2 regions of the Streptomyces sp. NBC_01707 genome follow, and region 2 is predicted to be linked to the other one. Evidence: riboswitches for the same ligand, from Rfam matches in the RefSeq annotation. Region 2 holds a riboswitch; the other holds the start of a gene.
The links. Region 2 has a riboswitch for S-adenosylmethionine ahead of thrC (threonine synthase). Riboswitches for the same ligand answer to the same signal wherever they lie in the genome.

Region 1 (11,172 bases), 2.3 Mb from region 2:
GCGGGCGGACCGACGTACAGGAGCTGCACAGCAGGCAGACAGTAGCCGCGCGGCTACGGAGCGCCCAACGGCCGCGACGGTCGGGTGAGGGGTGCAAAAGCCGCCGCCCCGCCGGTGACCTGTGGTCTCCGGCGGGGCGGGCAGTCGGTAGGGGCGTGGGAATTCGCCCGTTCGGGCGTCGTCAGATGCGCACGCCGACCTGGAAGCTGCCGATGGTGTTCATCGACTCGTAGCGGACCACCGCGCCCGGCTTCGGGGCGTGCAGGACGGTGTTGTTGCCCGCGTACAGGCCCACGTGCGCCGTGTTGTTGAAGAAGACCAGGTCGCCCGGCTTGAGGGCGCTGCGGCCTATCTGGGTGCCCTGGTTGATCTGGGTGTACGTGGTGCGGGTGATCTGCGCACCGGCCTGGGCGTAGGCCCACTGGGTCAGGCCCGAGCAGTCGTACGAGCTGGGGCCGGTACCGCCGGAGACGTACGGCTTGTTGAGCTGGGTGGCGGCGGCCTGGAGGGCGGCGGCGCCGAGGGCGGAGGCGGGGACCTCGTTGCCGAGGTCGACCCGGTCACCGGCGGCGCGGCTCGCCCGCAGGTCGTCCTGGCGCATCTTCTCGCGCTCGGCGGCCGTCAGGGTGTTGAGCAGGCTCCGCGCCTCGGCGAGCTTGCCCTGGAACTTCTTCTTGTTCTCACCGAGCGTCTTGCGGACGTCCGCGAGGTCGGCCAGCTTGTCCTGGGCCTCCTTGCGCTGCTGCGCGAGGGAGCGCTGCTTCTCCTGGATCTTCTCCAGGGACTCGGTCTGCTTGGCCGTCAGCTGGTCGAGGGCCGAGGCCTCGTCGAGGAAGCTGTCCGGGTCCGAGGCGAGGAAGAGCTGCACGGACGGGTCGATGCCACCGGAGCGGTACTGCGCGGCGGCGAGCGAACCGAGGCCACCGCGGAGCGTGTTGAGCTCCTGCTGACCGCGGGCCACCTTGTCCTGCAGCGCGCCGATCTGCTTCTCGAGCTTCTCCTGCTGCTCCTTGGCCCCGCTGTACTTCTCGGTGGCCGTCTCCGCCTCGTGGTAGAGCTTGTCGACCTTCGCCTTGACCTCACTCTTGGTCGGCTTGGGGTCGGCGTGGGCGGCCTGGGAGGTCAGGGCAACGGCCGCGGCGGCGGTCGCGGTGAGCACGGTCACGCGGGTGCGGCTCGGCTGCTTGGGACGACGGTGGGACGCCACGAAGGCGAGCTCCTTCTTCCTCGAGCCGCCTACCGGGTTGTGGGGGATCGGATCCCCGGCTCCGTGCACGTCACGGACTCGGCGGTTCCTCCGCTGCCACCCCGGATGGGTGATCAACCGTGCGAAGGTTCGAGGCCCGACCTTAGTGACCATCTTGTGATCAGTTCAAATCCTCACAAGCAAAATCTCGCCCCAACGGTCACTTCTTTACTCACATCACACCGCGTGTAGCGGCAGCTTGACGGTCCGTTCCAAAGAAACCGGCAAGTCACCACAACTGGCGCTAGACGCGCGAAAGCCGCTTCAGGAGCAAGACGGACGCGACGGGCCTGGCCCCCGCCTTCGCGACGCCGTCCGCAACCTCCCGGTCGGTGGAGACCACGACGACGGGCCTGCCCGGCGGTTCGGCGCGGGCCAGTTGACGGATGAGCTCGTCGGCGGTGACACCCGGCTTGCTGAAGAGCACCCGCACCCCGCGTGGCGGTGCGAGCAGTACCGGAGCGGCCAGTTCGGCCCCGTCGAAGACGCAGGTCATCTCGGCGCCCGACTGTGCCGCGAGCACCGCGAGACCGCCCAGCAGCCGCAGCCGCTGCTTCTCCAGCGGCAGTTGCGGATAGCCGGTCTTGGTGACGTTGTAGCCGTCCACGATCAGATGCGCCTGCGGCAGTGCGAGCAGTTGGTCGAGCAGGGCCGGATCGGTGTCCGAAAGCGCCCTGGCGGCAATGTCCTTGGGCGACATCGCACCGGGCTCGACCGCGTCGACGCTGTCCGCGGGACGGATCGAGGAGGGTGGCAGGGCCAATTCGCGGCGCAGACCTCGGGCCGCGTCGAGCACCGTGTCGAGCAGCAGCCGCAGCCGCATGTCCTCGACCGAGCGGCCCTCTCTGGCCGCCCTGCGGCTCGCCTCGACGGACGCCTCCGCCTCTCCGAGCCGGGCCCGCAGCCGCCGGGTCTCGCTCTCGGCCGCGGAGATCCGGGCGGCCGCCTCGGTCCGTACGGTCTCGGTCTCGGCCTTGCCGCGGCGCACCGCGGCCTCACCGCGCTTGACCTCGTTCAGGGCGGAGCGCAGTTTGCGCTGCAGCGCGTCGGCTTCCTTGCGGGCCGCGTCCAGCTCACCGCGGAGCCGTTCGGTCTCGCTCCTGGTCTGGGTCCGGGCCTGGGCGAGTTCCTCGCGCAGCCGTTCCAGTTCGCGCCGGCTCTCCTCGTCGGCCCGTTCGGCATCGGCCCGCTGGACCTCCTCGCCGGCCGCGGCGACCAGCTTCACCCAGCCGACCGGGCGCAGCACATAGGCTGCCGCGGCCACATCGACGGGGTCGGCGGCAGCGGGCGGCGCCCCTGCCTCCACGGCCGCGGTCAGCTCGGGCTGGGACTCCCGGAGCCGTTCTCCGATGCGCTGGCGGAACAGTGTGTCGCTCTCCAGGGCGGCCGCCATCGCGTTCCCTGCGAACTTGGCGCGCCGACTCGGGGTGAAGCGGGCGTACTGCCTCAGCTGGGCCGGGAGTTCGGTGACCGTGAGGCCACCGAACGCGTCAGCGACCAGCGCGACGACCCGCCGCCGTACGCCTTCGGGCAGCGGGCGGTCGAGCGCCTCGACGGCGTCGCCGGCTCCAGCTGCCGGTTCGGCGCCGCTTGCGGGCTGCTCCACGATCCGTCACCCCAAATGTCTGTCCGCACGGCCCCGTCAGGAGTCGGCACCCGGCCTGTCGACTAGTTCGATCTGGTCCACCGCGTTGCACCAACGACACCGGACCGACTCGATGGTCTCACTGACCACCTCGCGCTCCTCGACGGTCGCCTCTCCTGCGAGGTCGAGATGCACGTATTCGACAACCTTGGACGAACGCGTCACGTCGAAGCGCGTGAGATTCCCGCAGAGCGTGCAGCGCCAGCGGGTCCCGTCGGTCGGCTGGGGAACCGTCGTCATCGTTGCGTCCTCTTTCGTCGAGCGTCGTGCTGCCTGCCAAGGATCTCGCGGTGCGCCGTCGAACTGCGGATGTCCTGCTGTAACCCTACGGCCTTGTGCATACCCATCGACACGGCGAGGCGGTCTGCCCCGTTCCATCACCTTGCGTCATGCTCTGTTCATGATCGAACGGCGGGCTGTGACGGGCGGACTGACCGGCAGGCTCCTGCGCGCCGCCACCGCGGGCGGTGCCCCGGTGACGTATGCCCTGATCGGCCTGTGCTGTGCCATTTTCCTGATCAGCCCGCTCTCCGGGTTCAATCCCTCGTACGGCACCGCCGACACCCTGCTCGCCGCCCAGGCCGGGTACTTCGAGCGCTGGGGGGTGATCCCCACCGAGCTGTGGGGCGGCTCGGCACATGCCCTGCTCACCCCGCTGACCGCGCTCTTCGTGCACGGCAGCTGGCTGCATCTGCTCGGCAACATGCTCTTCCTGTACGTCTTCGGGGCGATGGCCGAGGAGCGGATGGGCCGTGCCGAGTTCGCCTTCTTCTACCTCGGCTGCGGCTACCTCGCCCTGCTCGCGTACGCGGCGGCGCACGCCGACTCCGACCAGACCCTCGTCGGCGCCTCGGGGGCGATCTCCGCGGTGCTCGGGGCGTTCCTGTACCTGTTCCCCCGGGCGCGGGTCACCAGCCTCTTCCCGTTCCTGCTCTTCCTGCCGCTGCGCTTTCCCGCCTGGATCGTGCTGATCTTCTGGTTCGCCCTGCAGTGGATGGCGGCGCAGGGCGCGGGCAGCGGACCGGGGGTGGCCTATCTCGCCCATGTGGTCGGCTTCGCCACCGGCTTCCTCTACGCCTGGGGGCGCTACCGCCGTGGGGCTAGAGTGAAGACTCCAGCCACGGCCACCGAGGGAGAAAGCCAGCCGTGATCACCGCGATCGTGCTCATCAAAACCAGCGTGGACCGGATTCCCGAGATCGCCGAGTCCATCGCGGCGCTGGACAGCGTCAGCGAGGTCTTCTCGGTCACCGGTACGTACGACCTGATCGCCATGGTCCGGGTGGCCAAGCACGACGATCTGGCGGATGTCATCCCCGGCCGGATCAGCAAGATCCCCGGTGTCGAGGGCACCGACACGCATGTCGCGTTCCGTACGTACTCGCAGCACGACCTGGAAGCCGCCTTCGCCATCGGTCTCGACGCGTAGGTACGCCGCATCACGGCGTAATACTTCGGCCGGGGACGGGCAGCTGCCCGTCCCCGGCCGAAGTATTACGGCCTCGGCCACCGGCCGGTCAGACCTGGGCGGTGCCCCGGTCCGGGACGCAGCGGCCGTCCTCGGTGCGGTACTTCCACTGGGCACCCTCGCTCACCAGCTCCTTGACCGCGCGGACGAAGCGCTCGATGTGCTCGTCCGGCGTGCCGGCGCCGAAGCTGACCCGGATCGCGTTCAGCGAGCGCTCACCCGGCTCCGCCTCCGGCGCGCCGCACTCACCCGGGTCCTGCGGGTCGCTGCCGAGCAGGGTGCGCACCAGCGGGTGGGCGCAGAACAGTCCGTCGCGTACCCCGATGCCGTACTCGGCGGAGAGCGCCGCGGCGAAGTGCGAGCTGTTCCAGCCCTCCACCACGAAGGAGATGACGCCGACCCGCGGGGCGTCGTCGCCGAACAGCGACAGCACCTTGACCTGGGGGACCTCGGCGAGGCCCTCCCGGACACGGGTGACGAGCTGCTGCTCGCGGGCGACGAGGCGGTCGAAGCCGGCCTCGGTGAGCGCCTTGCAGGCGGAGGCGATGGAGTAGACACCGATGACATTGGGCGAGCCGGCCTCGTGCCGGGCGGCGGTGGAGTGCCACTCCACGTCCACACCTCCGTCGGTGCGCCGGGCGACCTTCCGGGAGGCGCCACCACCGGCGAGGTACGGCTCGGCGTCCTGCAGCCAGTCGGCGCGGCCCGCGAGGACGCCGGAGCCGAACGGCGCGTACAGCTTGTGCCCGGAGAAGGCGACCCAGTCGACGTCGAGCTCGTCGATGTCGACCGGGTGGTGCGGCGCGAGCTGTGCGGCGTCGAGCACGATCCGGGCACCGTGGGCGTGGGCGGCGGCGGCCAGCTCCTTCACCGGCCACAGCTCACCGGTGACGTTCGAGGCGCCGGTGACGCAGACCAGCGCAGGGCCGTAGGGGTCACGGCCGGCGAGCGCCCGCTCCAGCGTCTCGACGGCCTGGGCCGGGGTGCGCGGGGCGTCGAGGTAGGTGACACGGGCGTCGCGCCAGGGCAGCAGCGAGGCATGGTGCTCGGTCTCGAACACGAAGACCTGACAGTCGGCGGGGACCGCCGCGGCCAGCAGGTTCAGCGAGTCCGTCGTCGACCGGGTGAAGATCACCTGGTCCCCGGCGCGGCAGCCGAGAAACTCCGCAACCGTCTTGCGGCTGTTCTCGAACAGGTCCGTGGAGAGCTGCGAGAGGTAGCCGGCGCCGCGGTGGACGCTGCCGTAGTACGGGGCGTACGCGGCGACGTCGTCCCACACCCGCTGCAGGGCCGGGGCACTGGCCGCGTAGTCCAGGGCGGCATAGGCGACTTCTCCGCCGGTAACGAGTGGAACAGTCACGTCCTTGCCCAGAACAGGCAGCGGGGAACAAATGGACCGGTCAGCGGCAGCGGTGACAACAGACATGGCGAACTCCCGTACGAGGCAGGCGAATTCACTGCGCCGGCGGGTACGCGGCAGCGCAGGAGGAAGAAAAAAGGGGTGTGCGGAGAGGGGCCGGACCGGGCCCTATCGCATTCGCTTGCTCACAAGAGGCTCCTTGAGGACCAGGACCCCAGGGATGTGACATTCACAGATGTCGAGGGGTCCGCGCTTGCCGCAGACCTCGCTGCCTACGGCCTGGTCTTCACCCGGGGCACCCCGCCACGGACGGAGGGTTGCCGGACAGCGGGCCGGGGCCGTAGTCGCTGTCACTCATGACCTGCGCAGCATCTTGCCATACGTGCGTCGACGCGCAAGGCGCAGTCCAAGATCTGGACTGCGCCCCGGTCGGCATTTCCCGTTCGGTCAGGCGTTGCTGACCGTCACCCAGCGCTCGAGTGCCGCCCGGGCCGCACCCGAGTCGATGGACTCGGCGGCCTTGGCGATCCCGGCGGCCAGCTGCTCGTTCAACGTGCCCTCACCCGGGTCCAGCGCCACCAGCGCCGCCGCCGAGTTCAGCAGCACCGCTTCGCGTACCGGACCGGTCTCACCGGCCAGCAGCCGGCGGGCCACATCCGCGTTGTACGACGCGTCGGCGCCGCGCAGCGCCTCGACGGGGACCAGCTCGAGGCCGACGTCGCGCGGGTCGAAGGCCTCCTCGCGCACCTCGCCGTCCCGGACCACCCAGATCCGGGAGGTCGCCGTGGTCGTCAGCTCGTCCAGACCGTCGTCGCCGCGGAAGACCAGTGCCGAGTTGCCGCGCGCCGCGAGCACGCCCGCGACGATGGGGGCCATCTTCAGATCGGCGACACCGATGGCCTGGGAGCGCACCTGGGCCGGGTTGGTGAGCGGACCGAGGATGTTGAACGTGGTCTGCGCGCCGAGCTCCTTACGGGCCCGCGCCGCGTACCGCAGGGCGGGGTGGAACTTCACCGCGAAGCAGAAGGTGATACCCGCCTCCTCCGCCACCTCGACGACGCGCTGCGGGGCCAGCTCCAGATTGACGCCGAGCTTCTCCAGGACGTCGGAGGCGCCACTGGCCGAGGAGGAGGCGCGGTTGCCGTGCTTGACGACCTTGGCGCCGGTGCCCGCGACGACGATCGCGGACATCGTGGAGATGTTGACCGTCTTGGCGAGGTCGCCGCCAGTGCCGACGATGTCGACCGTGCGGCCCGGCACCTGGATCGTGGTGGCGTGCTCGTACATGGCGCGGACGAGTCCGGTGACCTCGTCGACGGTCTCGCCCTTGGCCCGCAGGGCGACGGCGAAACCGGCGATCTGCACGTCGGTCGCCTCGCCGCTCATGATGTTGTCCATCGCCCACGCGGTGTCGTCTGCGGTCAGGTCCTGGCCGCGCAGCAGGGCGTTCAGTACGCCGGGCCAGGAACGAGCCGCCACGCTGTCGCCGCCGACCGGGGTCACAACGTTCATGGTCCGCTCCTGGGGGTCCACAGCCGATAAGGGTATGGACCCCACCCTATCGAGCGCCCGGGACGGCAAAGAGCCCCGTCCATCGAATGGACGGGGCTCCCGCTGTGGCGATCAGTTGAGGCGATCAGTGGTGGCCGTGGCCGCTGGTGATCTCCTTGTACTCCTCGGCAGTGGGCTTCTCGATCTGGTTGTGCTCGCCGAAGTAACCCTTGCTGAGCTTGGCCCGCAGCTTCTGCATCGCGGGCACCTTGCGCTCGACACCGTTCTCGTCGACCGTCGGGCCGATCTCGACCGGCTTGTACTGCTCGTGCGCGGTGAGCGTGTGCAGCTGCGCCGGGTTGAGCGGCTCGTGGATCTCGACGAACTCACCGTGCGGCAGGCGCTTGATGATGCCGGACTCGCGTCCGTGCAGCACCTTCTCCCGGTCGCGGCGCTGAAGGCCGAGACAGATCCGCTTGGTGACGAGGAACGCCAGGACCGGTCCCACGAAGATGAAGATCCGGACGAACCACGAGATGGAGTTCAGCGAGAGCTGGAAGTGCGTGGCCCACAGGTCGTTACCACCGCCGATGAAGACGATGATGTACTCCGTGATCCAGGCGACGCCGAAGGCCGTCCGGGTCGGGGCGTTGCGCGGGCGGTCCAGGATGTGGTGCTCGCGCTTGTCCCCGGTGACCCAGGACTCGACGAACGGGTAGACCGCGATCACGGCCAGCACCAGGCCGAAGGCCATCAGCGGGATGAACACACCCAGGACGAGCGTGTGACCCCAGAGGTTGATCTCCCAGCCCGGCATCACTCGGATCAGACCCTCGGCGAAGCCCATGTACCAGTCGGGCTGGGCGCCGGTGGACACCTGGTCCGGACGGTACGGACCGATGGCCCAGATCGGGTTGATCGAGGCGATCGCCGCGATGACCGCGATGACACCGAAGACCAGGAAGAAGAAGCCTCCGGCCTTCGCCATGTAGATCGGCAGCAGCGGCATACCGACGACGTTCTTGTTGGTGCGGCCGGGACCCGCGAACTGCGTGTGCTTGTGGAAGAAGACCAGGATCAGATGGCCGACCACGAGGCCGAGCATGATGCCCGGCAGCAGCAGGATGTGGATCGAGTAGAACCGGGCGACGAAGTCGCCGCCGGGGAACTCTCCGCCGAACAGGAACATCGAGATGTACGTGCCGACGATCGGCGTGGACAGGATCGCGCCCTGGGTGAAGCGGACACCCGTACCCGAGAGCAGGTCGTCCGGGAGCGAGTAGCCCGTGAAGCCGGTGAACATACCCAGCACGAACAGCAGGAAGCCGAACAGCCAGTTGATCTCACGCGGCTTGCGGAACGCACCCGTGAAGAAGACGCGCATCATGTGCACGAACATGGCGGCGAGGAAGATCAGCGCGGCCCAGTGGTGGATCTGGCGGACCAGCAGACCACCGCGGATGTCGAAGCTGATGTCCAGCGTCGAGGCGTAGGCCTCGGACATCCGGATGCCCTGCATCGGCTCGTACGAGCCGTGATACACGACCTCGTTCATGCTCGGGTGGAAGAACAGCGTCAGATACACACCCGTGAGGATGATGATGATGAAGCTGTAGAGGGCGACTTCACCGAGCATGAAGGACCAGTGGTCCGGGAAGATCTTGCGCATGTTGGCCTTGGCCAGGGAGTAGATCCCGAGCCGGCCGTCCGCCCAGTCGGCCACCCGCTCGCCGGCGGGCGCCTTACGCTTCGTGTCGGTCGCAGTACTCATCCGCGCTCCCAGAATGCAGGACCGACGGGCTCTTCGAAGTCACCGAGCGCCTCGAGGTTGCCCTCGCTGTTCACACCGATCCGCAGCTGCGGAAGGGAGTGACCGGCCGGACCGAAGATGACGCGGGCGCCGTCGGAGAGGTCGAAGGTGGACTGGTGGCACGGGCAGAGCACGTGGTGCGTCTGCTGCTCGTACAGGCTGATCGGGCAGCCGACGTGGGTGCAGATCTTCGAGAAGGCCACGATGCCCTCGTGGGCCCACTCGCGCTCGCGCTTGTCCTTGATGTTCTCCGGCTGGATACGGATGATCATCAGCGCAGCCTTGGCGATCTGCGTCTGGAAGTCGTGAGCGTCCTCCGTCAGGCCCTCGGGCATGGCGAAGGTCAGCGAACCGACGGCGACGTCCTCGGGACGCAGCGGCTCCATCGTGTTCATGTTGATGAGCTGCTTGCCCTTGGACCACAGGGTCTGACGGAGCTTCTTCTCCGGCAGCGGGCCGAGGTCGCGCAACAGCATCACGCCGGAGAGCGGCACCAGGGCCAGCGCACCGAACAGGGTGTTGCGGATCAGCTTGCGCCGGCCGAACGCGGACTCCTCGGCACCGGCCGCGAAGTCGGCGAGAACCTTCGCCTTGACCTCGGGCTCCGCCTCGATGGCGTGCCGGTCATCGGCGATCTCTTCGTCGGACATCAAGGTGCGCGCCCAGTGGACCGCGCCCGCGCCGATGGTGAAGAGGGCCACGCCGAGGGTCAGCCCGAGGGAGAAGTTGAGCGCGCTCACATGGCCGAACGGCCAGATGAACACGATCTTGTCCACCGGGAAGATGACGTACGAGGCGATGAAGCCGATGGTCGCCAGCATGGACAGCACGAACAGGAACGCGACCGTGCGCTCGGAGCGCTTCGCGGCCCGTTCGTCGATGTCCTGGATGCGCGGCCGGTGGGCCGGCAGCCCCGGGTCGGCGAACGGGTCGTCCGCGCCCTCTACCGCGCCGTGCGCGGCTTCCTGCTCAGCGGGCAGGTTCTCTTCTGGAATCTTCTCTTGGCTACTCATGACTTCTTGGCCTTAGCGGTGTGGGCCGCGACCCAAACGGCAACTGCGACGAGTGCGCCCAGACCGAAGATCCAGGCGAACAGACCCTCGCTGACCGGACCGAGCCCGCCCAGCTTGAGGCCACCAGGGGTCTCGGACTCGGCGCTGTTCACGGTCTTGACGTACGCGATGATGTCCCGCTTCTGCTGCTCGGGCATCGTCGAGTCGGGGAAGGACGGCATGCTCTGCGGGCCGGTCTGCATGGCCTCGTAGATGTGCTTCGGGTCCACGCCCTCAAGGCTGGGCGCGTACTTGCCCTTCGTCAGGGCACCGCCCTCGCCGGTGAAGTTGTGGCACTGCGCGCAGTTGGTACGGAACAGGTCGCCACCCTTGGCGATGTCCGCACCGTCAGGGCTGACCTGGTCCTCGGTCGGCACGATCGGGCCGGCGCCGAGCGACGCGACATAGGCCGCGAGCTGGTCGATCTCGGCCTGGCTGTAGATGACCTTCTTCTTCGGTACCTGGGCACCCGGCTGCTGGGCCGGCATACGGCCCGTGCCGACCTGGAAGTCGACGGCGGCGGAGCCCACGCCGACCAGGCTCGGCCCGTCGGACGAGCCCTGACCGCCGGCTCCGTGGCAGCTGGCGCAACCGACGGAGTACAGCTTCTTGCCCTCATCGATGGCGAGGGACTGGGCGGTGTCGTCGGCCTGCGCCTTGCTCGCGGGCGCAAACGCGGCGTACAGCCCCCCGGTAGCCGCCAGCGCGAGGAGTAGTACGACGACCGCCGCCAACGGATGGCGTCGTCGTGCGGAGAGCTTTTTCACGGATTACCCCGGTGTCAGGATCTTCTGCGTCGATGCTGGATGTGGTTCGGGTTCGAGCCCGGTTACTTGATCATGTAGATCGTGGCGAAGAGGCCGATCCACACGACATCGACGAAGTGCCAGTAATAGGACACGACGATGGCAGCGGTCGCCTGTTCATGGGTGAACCTCTTGGCCGCGTATGTCCTGCCCAGTACGAGCAGGAAGGCGATGAGACCGCCTGTCACATGCAGACCGTGGAAGCCGGTGGTCAGGTAGAACACCGAGCCGTACGGGTCGGAGGACAGCGAGAGGCCGTCCTTCTTCACCAGCTCGGTGTACTCGAAGACCTGGC
Region 2 (11,172 bases):
TCCTTCACGTTGCTGACCTTGGAGTTGACGATCAGGATGTACGGGTCGTCCAGGGACGACTCCATGCGCTCCATGTCGGTGGCGAAGTACGCCGAGATGTAGCCCTTGTCGAAGCGCATACCCTCGGTGAGCTCCAGCTCCAGACCGAAGGTCTGGGACTCCTCGACGGTGATGACGCCTTCCTTGCCGACCTTGTCCATCGCCTCGGCGATGAGCTCGCCGATCTGGGTGTCGGCGGCGGAGATGGAGGCCGTCGAAGCGATCTGCTCCTTGGTCTCCACGTCCTTGGCCTGCTCCAGCAGAGCGGCGGAGACGGCCTCGACGGCCTTCTCGATGCCCCGCTTGAGGGCCATCGGGTTCGCACCCGCGGCTACGTTGCGCAGGCCCTCGCGGACGAGCGCCTGGGCGAGAACGGTGGCGGTGGTCGTACCGTCGCCGGCGACGTCGTCCGTCTTCTTGGCGACTTCCTTGACCAGCTCGGCGCCGATCTTCTCGTACGGGTCCTCGAGCTCGATCTCCTTGGCGATGGAAACACCATCGTTGGTGATCGTGGGCGCGCCCCACTTCTTCTCGAGGACGACGTTGCGGCCCTTGGGGCCAAGGGTGACCTTGACGGCGTCGGCGAGCTGGTTCATCCCGCGCTCGAGACCGCGCCGTGCCTCCTCGTCGAACGCGATGATCTTGGCCATGTGAAGTGGTCCTCCCGGACAGGGGTGGATTTCTCCGGACCGAGTGGCGCCCGCGACGGACGGCCTGCCTGCCCGGTGGTTCCTTGCCCCACCGCGCCTGCGGGCCTCACCGGCCCGGTCCAAGTTCTGTCACTCTCACCTGGAGAGTGCTAACGCCAATGATTAGCACTCGACCCCCACGAGTGCAAGCGCCCCCGACGGTTGTGGACAAGGCGTGGACCGGACGACGGCACCGGGATGCCGTGGGGATGCCACGTGGGGCGACGGCCGCCATGACGCGTGAAGGGTCCGTCCCCCTGGGGGTACGGACCCTTCATGCGTGAGTGGTGTCGTTGGCCGACCGCGCCGAGCTCAGCCGACGGCGAGCTTGACCATGTCCGCCTGCGGCCCCTTCTGGCCCTGCGAGATCTCGAATTCAACTCGCTGACCCTCTTCGAGGGTGCGGTACCCGTCCATCTGGATCGCGCTGTAGTGGACGAAAACATCCGCACCACCGTCGACCGCGATGAAGCCGTACCCCTTCTCCGCGTTGAACCACTTGACGGTGCCCTGAGCCATGCCTAACTCCCCTATTACTGGCCCTTGCACAGGACCGCACTTCGCGGGCCCGGGTCAGAACTCACCCCCCGACAGGAGAGGGTGCGTGCGCCGGAACGCGTCGACCGCGGCCGAATGTATCTGCCCAACTGCCCTCTGCAACAGGTCAATCGGACGAGAATTCTGGGCAGCACCGAACACCCGAATATGCGGAATTTATGCGATTCCAGGGCAACTCGGGCCGGGCAAAGGCCACTTATGACGCAAGGAGTTCGAGCACGTTGGCTGCATCTTGTCGCGGGCGGGCGCATTCTCATATGCGGTCGGCACGGGCAGCGGAGGGGACTTCCCAACTGTACCGCGCTTAACCATGCAGAATTGCCCCCTCCGCTTACCTCGCAGAGGGGGCAATTCCGGTGACGCTGTGAAGTCGGCCGCGGGGCCTACGGAGAGTCCGTGCCGGGGCGACGGAGGGTCAGCAGCCGCCCGCGACGGCCGGGATGATCGAGATGCCGGCGCCGTCCGGGGTGGCCGCCTCCAGGCCGCCCTCGAAGCGCACGTCGTCGTCGTTGACGTACACGTTCACGAACCGGCGCAGCTTGCCCTGGTCGTCCAGGACGCGCGCGGCGATGCCCGGGTGGTTCCGCTCGAGCGACTCGATCACCTGGGAGAGGGTCGCGCCCTCGGCCGGGACCTCGGCCTGACCGCCCGTGTAGGTGCGCAGGATGGTGGGGATACGGACCTTGACGCTCATGTGGGTGCCTTCCTTGCGTCTCGGGTGGACGTCACGGATGGACGTCCCGGGGTGGTCGGGTCAGCTGCGGGCCAGGCCGGCGGCGCGGAACGCGTCGAGGCTGGGCCGGATGGTCGCCGTCGGACCGGTGGTCGGGGCGACCGCGTCCAGCGTCTTCAGACCGTCACCGGTGTTGAGGACGACGGTGGTGAGCGTCGGGTCCAGCAGACCGGCCTCGATCAGCTTCTTCGTCACGCCGACCGTCACCCCGCCGGCCGTCTCCGCGAAGATGCCCTCGGTGCGTGCCAGCAGTTTGATCGCGTCGACGACCTGCTCGTCGTCGACATCCTCGACTGCGCCCCCGGTCCGGCGGGCGATGTCCAGGACGTAGGGGCCGTCGGCCGGGTTGCCGATCGCCAGCGACTTGGCGATCGTGTTCGGCTTCTGGGGGCGTACGACGTCGTGACCGGCCTTGAAGGCGGTGGAGACCGGGGAGCAGCCCTCGGCCTGCGCGCCGAAGATCTTGTACGGCTTGTCCTCGACGAGACCGAGCTTGATCAGCTCCTGCAGACCCTTGTCAATCTTCGTGAGCTGCGAGCCGGACGCGATCGGGATGACGAGCTGGTCGGGCAGCCGCCAGCCGAGCTGCTCGCAGATCTCGTACGCGAGCGTCTTGGAACCCTCGCCGTAGTAGGGGCGCAGGTTGACGTTGACGAAGCCCCAGCCCTCGCCGAGCGGGTCGCCGATGAGCTCCGAGCAGAAGCGGTTGACGTCGTCGTAGTTGCCCTCGATGCCGACCAGTTCACCGCCGTACACCGCGGCCATGACGACCTTGCCCTGCTCCAGGTCGTGCGGGATGAACACGCAGGACCGCAGGCCGGCCCGGGCGGCGGCCGCGCCCACGGCGCCGGCGAGGTTGCCGGTGGAGGAGCAGGAGAGAGTGGTGAAGCCGAAGGCGCGGGCGGCCTCGACGGCGATCGCGACGACGCGGTCCTTGAAGGAGTGCGTCGGGTTGCCGGAGTCGTCCTTGACGTACAGGCCGCCGGTGACGCCCAGTTCACGGGCGAGGTTGTCGGCCTTGACCAGCTTGGTGAAGCCGGGGTTGATGTTCGGCTTGTCCGCGACATCGGCGGGGACCGGCAGCAGCGGCGCGTAACGCCAGATGTTGTTCGGTCCGGCCTCGATGCGCTTCTTCAGCTCGTCCGGGGAGCCGCTCGGCAGGTCGTACGCCACTTCGAGCGGCCCGAAACAGGTCGCGCAGGCGAAAATGGGACCGAGCTCGAAACGCTCTCCGCACTCGCGGCAGGAAAGTGCCGCGGCGGGACCGAGGTCGACAGCGTCGGCGGAAGAATTGGTGCTCACTGCAACGGTCTGCGTAGCCATGATGGCGAGGCCCTTTCTCCTCATCTTCCTCGCGACGCATTTCGCCACGAGACGGAATTGGCACCTTCCCCACCTGACCTCGCGGTCGGCAGGAGGGTTGCCGGGACTTCAACGGGCCGTTCCCTCAGTCCCTCTGGATGAGCGCTGTGGCACTGGATCATCGATCCAGGCATTTGTCGGCGGAGGACCCCGGCATGCGAGGGTCGTCCGCGTTGTTCAAGACTGTAACCGAAGCATCGGACGGTTGAGATAGCCGTCCGAACCGCGAGATGGATCACATACAGGGAGTATCGACCGTGCTGGAAGAGGTCGAACGCTGGCTGACCAGGCGTTCCTGGTCGGCCGCCGACCGCCCGCTGGACCGGCTCGTCGCCGCCAGGGCCAGGGACCCGCGGCGCGGAAGTGTGAGTGTCGTGCTGCCCGCCCTCAACGAGGAGGCGACGGTCGGCACGATCGTCGAGACGATCCGGGTCGAGTTGATGGAGAAGGTCCAGCTGGTCGACGAGCTGCTGGTGATCGACTCCGGTTCTACGGACGCCACCTCCGAGGTCGCCCGGAAGGCGGGCGCCCGGGTGGTGCACCGTGACGACATACTCCCGCGGATGCCCGCCCTGCCGGGCAAGGGCGAGGTCCTCTGGCGATCACTCCTGGTCACCGACGGTGACATCGTCTGCTTCATAGACGCCGACCTGAAGGACTTCTCCGCGGACTTCGTCTCCGGCATCATCGGCCCGCTGCTCACCGATCCCGAGGTGCAGTTCGTGAAGGCGATGTACGACCGCCCGCTCGGGGACACAGCAGGCCAGGGCGGTCGCGTCACGGAACTGGTGGCCCGCCCGCTGCTCAATCTGCACTGGCCCCAGCTGGCCGGCCTCGTCCAGCCGCTGGGCGGCGAGTACGCGGTGCGGCGCTCGTTGCTGGAGCGGCTGCCGTTCCCGGTCGGTTACGGAGTGGAACTGGGCCTGCTCGTGGATGCGCTGCACACCGTGGGTCTGGACGCGCTGGCACAGGTGGATGTGGGGGTCAGGAAACACCGCCATCAGGACGGGCAGGCACTGGGCCGGATGGCGGCGGCGATCTACCGGACGGCACAACTGCGCCTTTCCCGCGGCCACTTGGTACGGCCGGCCCTCACCCAGTTCGAGCGGGGCGAGACCGGCTTCGTACCGCGTACGCACGCCGTGGACACGGAGGAGCGGCCGCCGATGCAGGAGATCAGGGAGTACGTTTCGCGCCGCGCCGCCTGAGGTGGCCTGACTTCGCACGTTTGGGCGGTTCGCGATCGGGCTAGATTCCGCAACATGGTCTCCGAGCACGTGATCACGTCTGCTGCCCAGGTACTCGTCGCGTCCAACCGCGGCCCGGTCTCGTACGCACTGAGCGAGGACGGCTCGATCAGCGCCAGACGGGGCGGCGGCGGACTCGTCTCCGGGCTGAGCGCCGTCGAGGACAAGCTGTGGGTCTGCGCGGCGCTCGGCGACGGGGACAGGGTGGCGGTCCGGCGCGGGATCGCCGAGCCGGGCGTACGGATGCTCGGCATCGACGCCGATGTGCACGCCGACGCGTACAACGGCATCGCGAACTCGGTGCTCTGGTTCGTCCACCACATGCTGTACCAGACGCCGCTGGAGCCGGTCTTCGACTCGGAGTTCCGCCGGCAGTGGGCGTCGTTCGAGGCGTACAACCTGGCCTTCGCCCAGGCACTCGCCGAGGAGGCGGGCGAGGGCGCGGCGGTGCTGGTGCAGGACTACCACCTGGCCCTGGTCCCCGGCATGCTCCGCGATCTCCGTCCCGACCTGCGGATCGGCCACTTCTCGCACACACCGTGGGCCCCGGTCGACTACTTCCGCCTGCTGCCCGACGACATCGCGGAGCAACTGCTGCGCGGCATGCTCGGCGCGGACCGGGTGGGATTCCTGACCCGGCGGTGGGCGGACGCGTTCACCGCCTGCTGCACGGAGGTCCTGGGCGGCACCGGCCGGACGAGGACCGGCGTGCACGGTCTGGGCGCGGACGCGGACTTCCTGCGCCGCCGCGCGCACGAGGCGGACGTGGACGAGCGGATGGCGATCCTGCGGGAGCAGGTGGGCGGCACCGGCCGGAAGACGATCGTGCGGGTCGACCGTACGGAACTGTCCAAGAACATCGTGCGCGGGCTGCTGGCCTACCGGGAGCTGCTGAACACCCGCCCGCAGTGGCGCGAGCGGGTGGTGCATGTGGCGTTCGCGTATCCCTCGCGTCAGGACCTGGCGGTGTACCGGGAGTACACGGCCGAGGTGCAGCGGCTGGCGGACGACATCAACGAGGCGTACGGAACGCCTGATTGGACCCCGGTCCTGCTGCATGTGAACGACGACTTCGCGCGCTCGCTGGGGGCGTACCGGCTGGCGGACGTGGCGCTCGTCAACCCGATCCGCGACGGCATGAACCTGGTCGCGAAGGAGGTCCCGGTGGTCTCCGACCAGGGCTGCGCGCTGGTTCTGTCGCGAGAGGCGGGGGCGTACGAGGAGCTGGGCGCGGACGCGATCGTGGTGAACCCGTACGACGTGTCGGCGACGGCCGTGGCGCTGCACGAGGCGCTGACGATGCCGGACGGGGAGCGGGCGGAGCGGTCGAAGCGGCTGGCCGCTGCGGCGACCGCGTTGCCGCCGCAGCGGTGGTTCCTGGAACAGCTGGAGGCGTTGCGGCGGGACTGACCGTTCGGCGGCGCTTCGTTCAGAGGCGACGGGCGAGGGCGGCGAGGAAGTCGACCACGGCCGCCGGTCCCGGCAGCAACAGGTCCGCCCGCTCGGCCAGTTCCGGGACTTCCGCGCTTCCGCTGCACACCAGCAGACCCGGGATGCCGTCGGGGCCCTCCGTGCGGAGCTTCTCCACCGCGGCGTACGCGGCGAGGTCGCCCAGGTCGTCCCCGGCGTACAGGACGGACTCGGCGTCCGTCTCCCGTACGTACTTCGCCAGCGCCACGCCCTTGTCCATGCCGGGTGGACGCAGCTCCAGGACGAGGCGTCCCGGCTCGACGATCAGCCCGTGCCGGGCCGCGAGCTCACCCAGCGGGCTGCGCAGCGCGTCGAAGGCGGCCTGCGGGTCGGCGGCGCGGCGCGTGTGGACGGCGAGCGCCTGGCCCTTCTCCTCGATCCATGTGCCGTGCCAGGAGTCGAACCGGTCCAGCACGCCGGGAAGTTCGGCGCGGACCGCCGCCACACCGGGGTGCGGGGCGGGGGCGTGAACGGTGCTGGACACGGCGTCCCAGCGTTCGGCGCCGTAGTGACCGAGGACGACGAGGTGGTCGAGCCCCGGGACGCCCGCAAAACCGCCGTGCCGGACCGCGACGCCGGCCGGGCGGCCGGTGATCACGGCGACGGAGGCGACCTTCGGGGCGAGCGCGGCGATGGCCGGGACGGCTCCGGGGTGGGCGCGGGCCTGCTCCGGGTCCGGGACTATGTCGGCGAGGGTGCCGTCGAAATCGAGGGCGACCACGGCGCGGTCGGGGCGGGCCAGGATGGCGGCGAGACCTTCGCGGCCGGCCGGCGTGGTGGGGGTGGGGAGGAGTTGCTCTGGGTTGCTGCCCATGGGCCGAGCCTATCGGGGGTGCCGGAGTGCGGCTACGGCTGCGCCTGCGGCGGGGCTGTGCCGCTGCCCCGCCGCTGTCCGAAACCCGCGGCTCCGCCCGGACCTCCCGTTCCTCGGACACCCGGGGGCCGGCCCTTCCGGGGCAGCGCCCCGGCTACCGCCTCCCGCGCCGGGCCTCCCGTACGCGCCGCAGCCGGTTGACCGTCACCGGGTCCTCCTCCAGCGCCCGCCGGTCGTCCAGCAACGCGTTCAGCAGCTGGTAGTAGCGCGTCGGCGAGATCCCCAGTCCCTCGCGGATCTCCCGCTCCTTCGCCCCGGGCCCGGGCCACGACCGCCGTTCCACGGCCAGCACCGCACGCTCCCGCTCGGAGAGCCCCGGCCGTGTCGTGTCCGGGGTCTCCGCACCGTGGGAGTCGTTCTCGGAGGCGGTCATATCAGCCAACATAACGCCCGCGCCGCATCCCGCTACTCCGCCTCTTCCGCCGTCGCCGCCCCCCGCGCGATCTCGGCCAGCACACCCGCCGGACTACCGCCCGGCTCCACCGCCTTGCCGATGTTCTGCTTGATCAGCTCACTCGTCCGCGCCCACGACGTCTTGCCGACGGGGTAGAACTCGGAGTTCGGCAGCGCCTCCAGGAACTTCCGCAGCGGCTTGTGCTTGGCGTCCGTCTCCATCACCGCGGACGCGCTGTCGGTGACCGGCAGCAGGTCGTACTCGTCGGCGAAGGCCACCACGTTCTTGTCCTGGAACATGTAGTCGAAGAATTTACCGATGGCTTCGCGGTGGTTGTTCTGCTTGAACCCCATGATCCAGTCGGCGACGCCCATCGACCCCTCGGTCGGGCCGTTGATACCGGGCAGCGGCACCATGCCGACCTGGACGCCCTTCTGCTCGGCCTCCTGCATCAGCGTGGGGTGCCCGTTGAGCATCCCCACCTTGCCGCTCGTGAACGCCTCGAACGCCTGCGCCCGGTCCAGCTTTCCGGGCGCCACCGGGCCGACCAGCCCCTTGTCGACCAGATTCGTCTTCAGCCAGTCGAAGGTCTTGACGTTCTCGGGCGAGTCGATGTCGTACGAGCCGACGTCGTCCGTGTAGCCGCCGCCTCCGCTGAGCAACCACATCATGGTCTCGGCCTGGGACTCCTCCTGACCGAGCGGCAGCGCGAACGGGTAGGTGACGCCACGCTGCTTGAGCACCACGGCGTCGTCACGGATGTCTTCCCAGGTCTTCGGGGCGTCCAGGCCCGCCCGGCTGAAGTACTTCTTGTTGTAGAAGAGCAGCCGGGTGCTGGCGACGAACGGCAGTCCGTACTGGGTCTGGTTGTACTGGCCCGCATCGGCCAGCCGCGGCAGGAAGTTCGCCTGCGTGCGGATGGCGAGCATGTCGTCGGCGCTGTAGAGCTTCCCGGCCTTGGCATAGTCCGCGTAGGCACCGATCTGCGCGATGTCCGGGGCATGCCCCTTCTTCACCATGTCGGCGACCTCGCGGTCGACGTCCTTCCACGAATAGACGTCGACGTCGACCTTGATGCCCTCGTGGGACGCCTCGAAGTTCCTGGCGAGTTCGTCCCAGTACTTCTTGGAGCTGTTCGCCGCACTGTTGCCGTAGTCGGCCGCGACAAGTTTGAGGGTGACGTCCCCCGATGCGCTGTCGGCGCCACAGCCCGTCAACGTCGCCGCCATGCCGAGTGCGGCTATCGCCGCGGTCAGTGCCAAGTAGTGCCGCTGCACAGCCAGTCCATCCTCATCGATTCGGTGACCACCCGACCGTCCGGATGAGCTGCGATTTTTACCCATGTCGCCAAGGGAGGTCTACACCAGAGAAGTATCGCTTCTGCAACGTAACCGGACCTGTGTCCGGTTGGTCCGGGGTGTCATTGCATGGGAACGGGACCCGCTGTTAAGTACATCTCGGCACATGGCACTTCGTGGTCCGTACCTTTCCGTGCCCGCTGTTCTGCACCGCCCCGTCGTCACCGTTCCCCCACGCACCGAGGAGCCGTCCAGGATGTCCCGTACCGCATCAGAGATTGCCACCCAGCCCAGTTGCTGGCGGCGCGCCGCGGAGGCGGGGGCCGAGTTCGACGGACTGCCGCGGCCGGGTGAGCGGGTCGCCGTCACCGGGTGCGGGACCTCCTGGTTCATGGCGATCGCGTACGCGGCGCTGCGCGAGGCGGCCGGGCAGGGAGAGACCGATGCGTTCGCCTCGTCGGAGTTCCCCGCGGGGCGTCCGTACGACCGGGTCGTGGCGATCACCCGCTCCGGCACGACGACCGAGGTCCTCGACCTCCTCGGTGAGCTGCGCGGCAAGGTGACCACCGTCGCGCTGACCGCCGATCCGAAGACGCCCGTGACGGACGCCGCCGACGCCGTGGCCGTACTGGACTGGGCGGACGAGGAGTCCGTCGTCCAGACCCGGTTCGCCACCACCGCGCTGGCCTTCCTGCGGGCCGGCCTGGAGGCGGCAGGTCCGCTTCCGGCGGGGGTGAAGACGGTCGCCGAGGCAGCAGTCGATGCGGAGCTCGCGGTGACGGAACCGCTGGCGGAGGCGGTCGTGGCGGCCGAGCAGTGGACATTCCTGGGGCGCGGCTGGACGTACGGGCTGGCCCAGGAGGCCGGGCTCAAGATGCGCGAGGCGGCGGGTGCCTGGACCGAGTCGTACCCGGCGATGGAGTACCGCCACGGACCGATATCGATCACCGGGCCGAACCGGGTCGCGTGGGTGTTCGGTGCACTGCCCGAGGGGCTCGCGGGCGAGGTCGCGGGGGTCGGCGGCACGCTGGTGGCCCATGCCACGGCCGACCCGATGGCCGATCTGATCCGGGCCCAGCGGCTCGCGGTCGAGATCGCGGAGTCGAAGGGGTACGACCCGGACCACCCGCGCAATCTTTCCCGCAGCGTGATCCTGGCGCCCTGACCCGTCGGCCGCGCCGACCGCCCGCTTCGTTTTGTATGTACGCGCAACAAACAGCGATAGTGGACTAGACCTATCGGGGTCCGGCGGGCGAAACTGTTTTCCGTGAAACACGTCATCGCCCTCGATGTGGGCGGCACCGGAATGAAGGCCGCCCTGGTCGGGGCCGACGGCACCCTGCTGCACGAGGCCCGGCGCGCGACCGGCCGGGAGCGCGGGCCCGACGCCGTCGTGGAGTCGATCCTCGCCTTCGCCGCCGAGCTGCGCGCCCACGGCGAGGAACAGTTCGGCGAGAGTGCCGCCGCGGCCGGTGTCGCCGTACCCGGCATCGTCGACGCGGAGAACGGGATCGCGGTCTACGCCGCGAACCTCGGCTGGCGCGACGTACCGATGCGGGAAAAGCTCGGCAAGCGGCTCGGCGGAGTGCCCGTCGCGCTCGGCCACGACGTCAGGACCGGCGGCCTCGCCGAGGGCCGGATCGGCGCGGGCAAGGGCGCCGACCGCTTCCTCTTCGTACCGCTGGGCACCGGTATCGCCGGGGCCATCGGCATCACCGGCACCATCGAGGCGGGTGCGCACGGGTACGCGGGCGAGATCGGCCACATCGTGGTCCGGCCGGACGGGCCGGACTGCGGCTGCGGACAGCGCGGCTGCCTGGAGACCCTGGCCTCCGCCTCCGCGGTCAGCCGCGCCTGGGCCGCCGCGTCGGGCGACCCGGAGGCCGATGCGGCGGACTGCGCGAAGGCCGTCGAGTCGGGCGACCCCGCGGCCGTACGGGTCTGGCGGGACGCGGTCGACGCGCTCGCGGCCGGGCTGGTCACCGCGCTCACCCTGCTCGACCCGCGCATGCTGATCATCGGTGGCGGGCTCGCCGAGGCAGGGGAAACCTTGTTCGTACCACTCCGTGCGGCCGTCGAGGAACGCGTCACGTTCCAGAAGCTGCCCCACATCGTCCCGGCGGCCCTCGGGGACACCGCCGGATGCCTGGGCGCAGGGCTGCTCGCCTGGGATCTTCTCTCCACGGAGGTATCCGCCTGATGGCCGGACGCGCAGACAGCACGGTTCTCGCAGGGGCCAGGGTGGTTCTTCCCACCGGGACCGTCGAGAACGGGCGGGTGATCGTCGAGGGCGCCCGGATCGCCGGTAGCGCGCACGAAGGCGCCCGGACGGTCGATCTGACCGGCCACTGGGTCGTGCCCGGCTTCGTCGACATGCACAACCACGGCGGCGGCGGCGCGTCCTTCACCTCCGGCACCGTGGACGAGGTCCTCACCGGCGTCCGCACCCACCGCGAGCACGGCACCACCACCCTGGTCGCCTCCACCGTCACCGGCGAGATGGACTTC

Region 1: another riboswitch for S-adenosylmethionine. It lies ahead of OG963_RS31865 (aminotransferase class V-fold PLP-dependent enzyme); the one in region 2 lies ahead of thrC (threonine synthase).

What each region holds. Positions count from the first base shown of each region.
Region 1 covers NZ_CP109190.1:7,110,771-7,121,942, reverse strand. Annotated here, with positions in the region: gene OG963_RS31890 (NlpC/P60 family protein) at 182-1,207, opposite strand; gene OG963_RS31885 (NYN domain-containing protein) at 1,491-2,852, opposite strand; gene OG963_RS31880 (hypothetical protein) at 2,889-3,131, opposite strand; gene OG963_RS31875 (rhomboid family intramembrane serine protease) at 3,292-4,041, shown strand; gene OG963_RS31870 (Lrp/AsnC family transcriptional regulator) at 4,038-4,319, shown strand; gene OG963_RS31865 (aminotransferase class V-fold PLP-dependent enzyme) at 4,408-5,784, opposite strand; SAM riboswitch class IV at 5,963-6,080, opposite strand; gene trpD (anthranilate phosphoribosyltransferase) at 6,166-7,230, opposite strand; gene OG963_RS31855 (ubiquinol-cytochrome c reductase cytochrome b subunit) at 7,355-8,980, opposite strand; gene OG963_RS31850 (ubiquinol-cytochrome c reductase iron-sulfur subunit) at 8,977-10,032, opposite strand; gene OG963_RS31845 (c-type cytochrome) at 10,029-10,838, opposite strand; gene OG963_RS31840 (heme-copper oxidase subunit III) at 10,901-11,172, opposite strand, start outside.
Region 2 covers NZ_CP109190.1:4,770,598-4,781,769, forward strand. Annotated here, with positions in the region: gene groL (chaperonin GroEL) at 1-689, opposite strand, end outside; gene OG963_RS21455 (cold-shock protein) at 1,041-1,247, opposite strand; gene OG963_RS21460 (MoaD/ThiS family protein) at 1,702-1,980, opposite strand; gene thrC (threonine synthase) at 2,041-3,342, opposite strand; SAM riboswitch class I at 3,360-3,486, opposite strand; gene OG963_RS21470 (glucosyl-3-phosphoglycerate synthase) at 3,639-4,589, shown strand; gene OG963_RS21475 (trehalose-6-phosphate synthase) at 4,644-6,038, shown strand; gene otsB (trehalose-phosphatase) at 6,058-6,912, opposite strand; gene OG963_RS21485 (DUF3263 domain-containing protein) at 7,067-7,345, opposite strand; gene OG963_RS21490 (ABC transporter substrate-binding protein) at 7,378-8,595, opposite strand; gene OG963_RS21495 (SIS domain-containing protein) at 8,921-9,829, shown strand; gene OG963_RS21500 (ROK family protein) at 9,932-10,864, shown strand; gene nagA (N-acetylglucosamine-6-phosphate deacetylase) at 10,864-11,172, shown strand, end outside.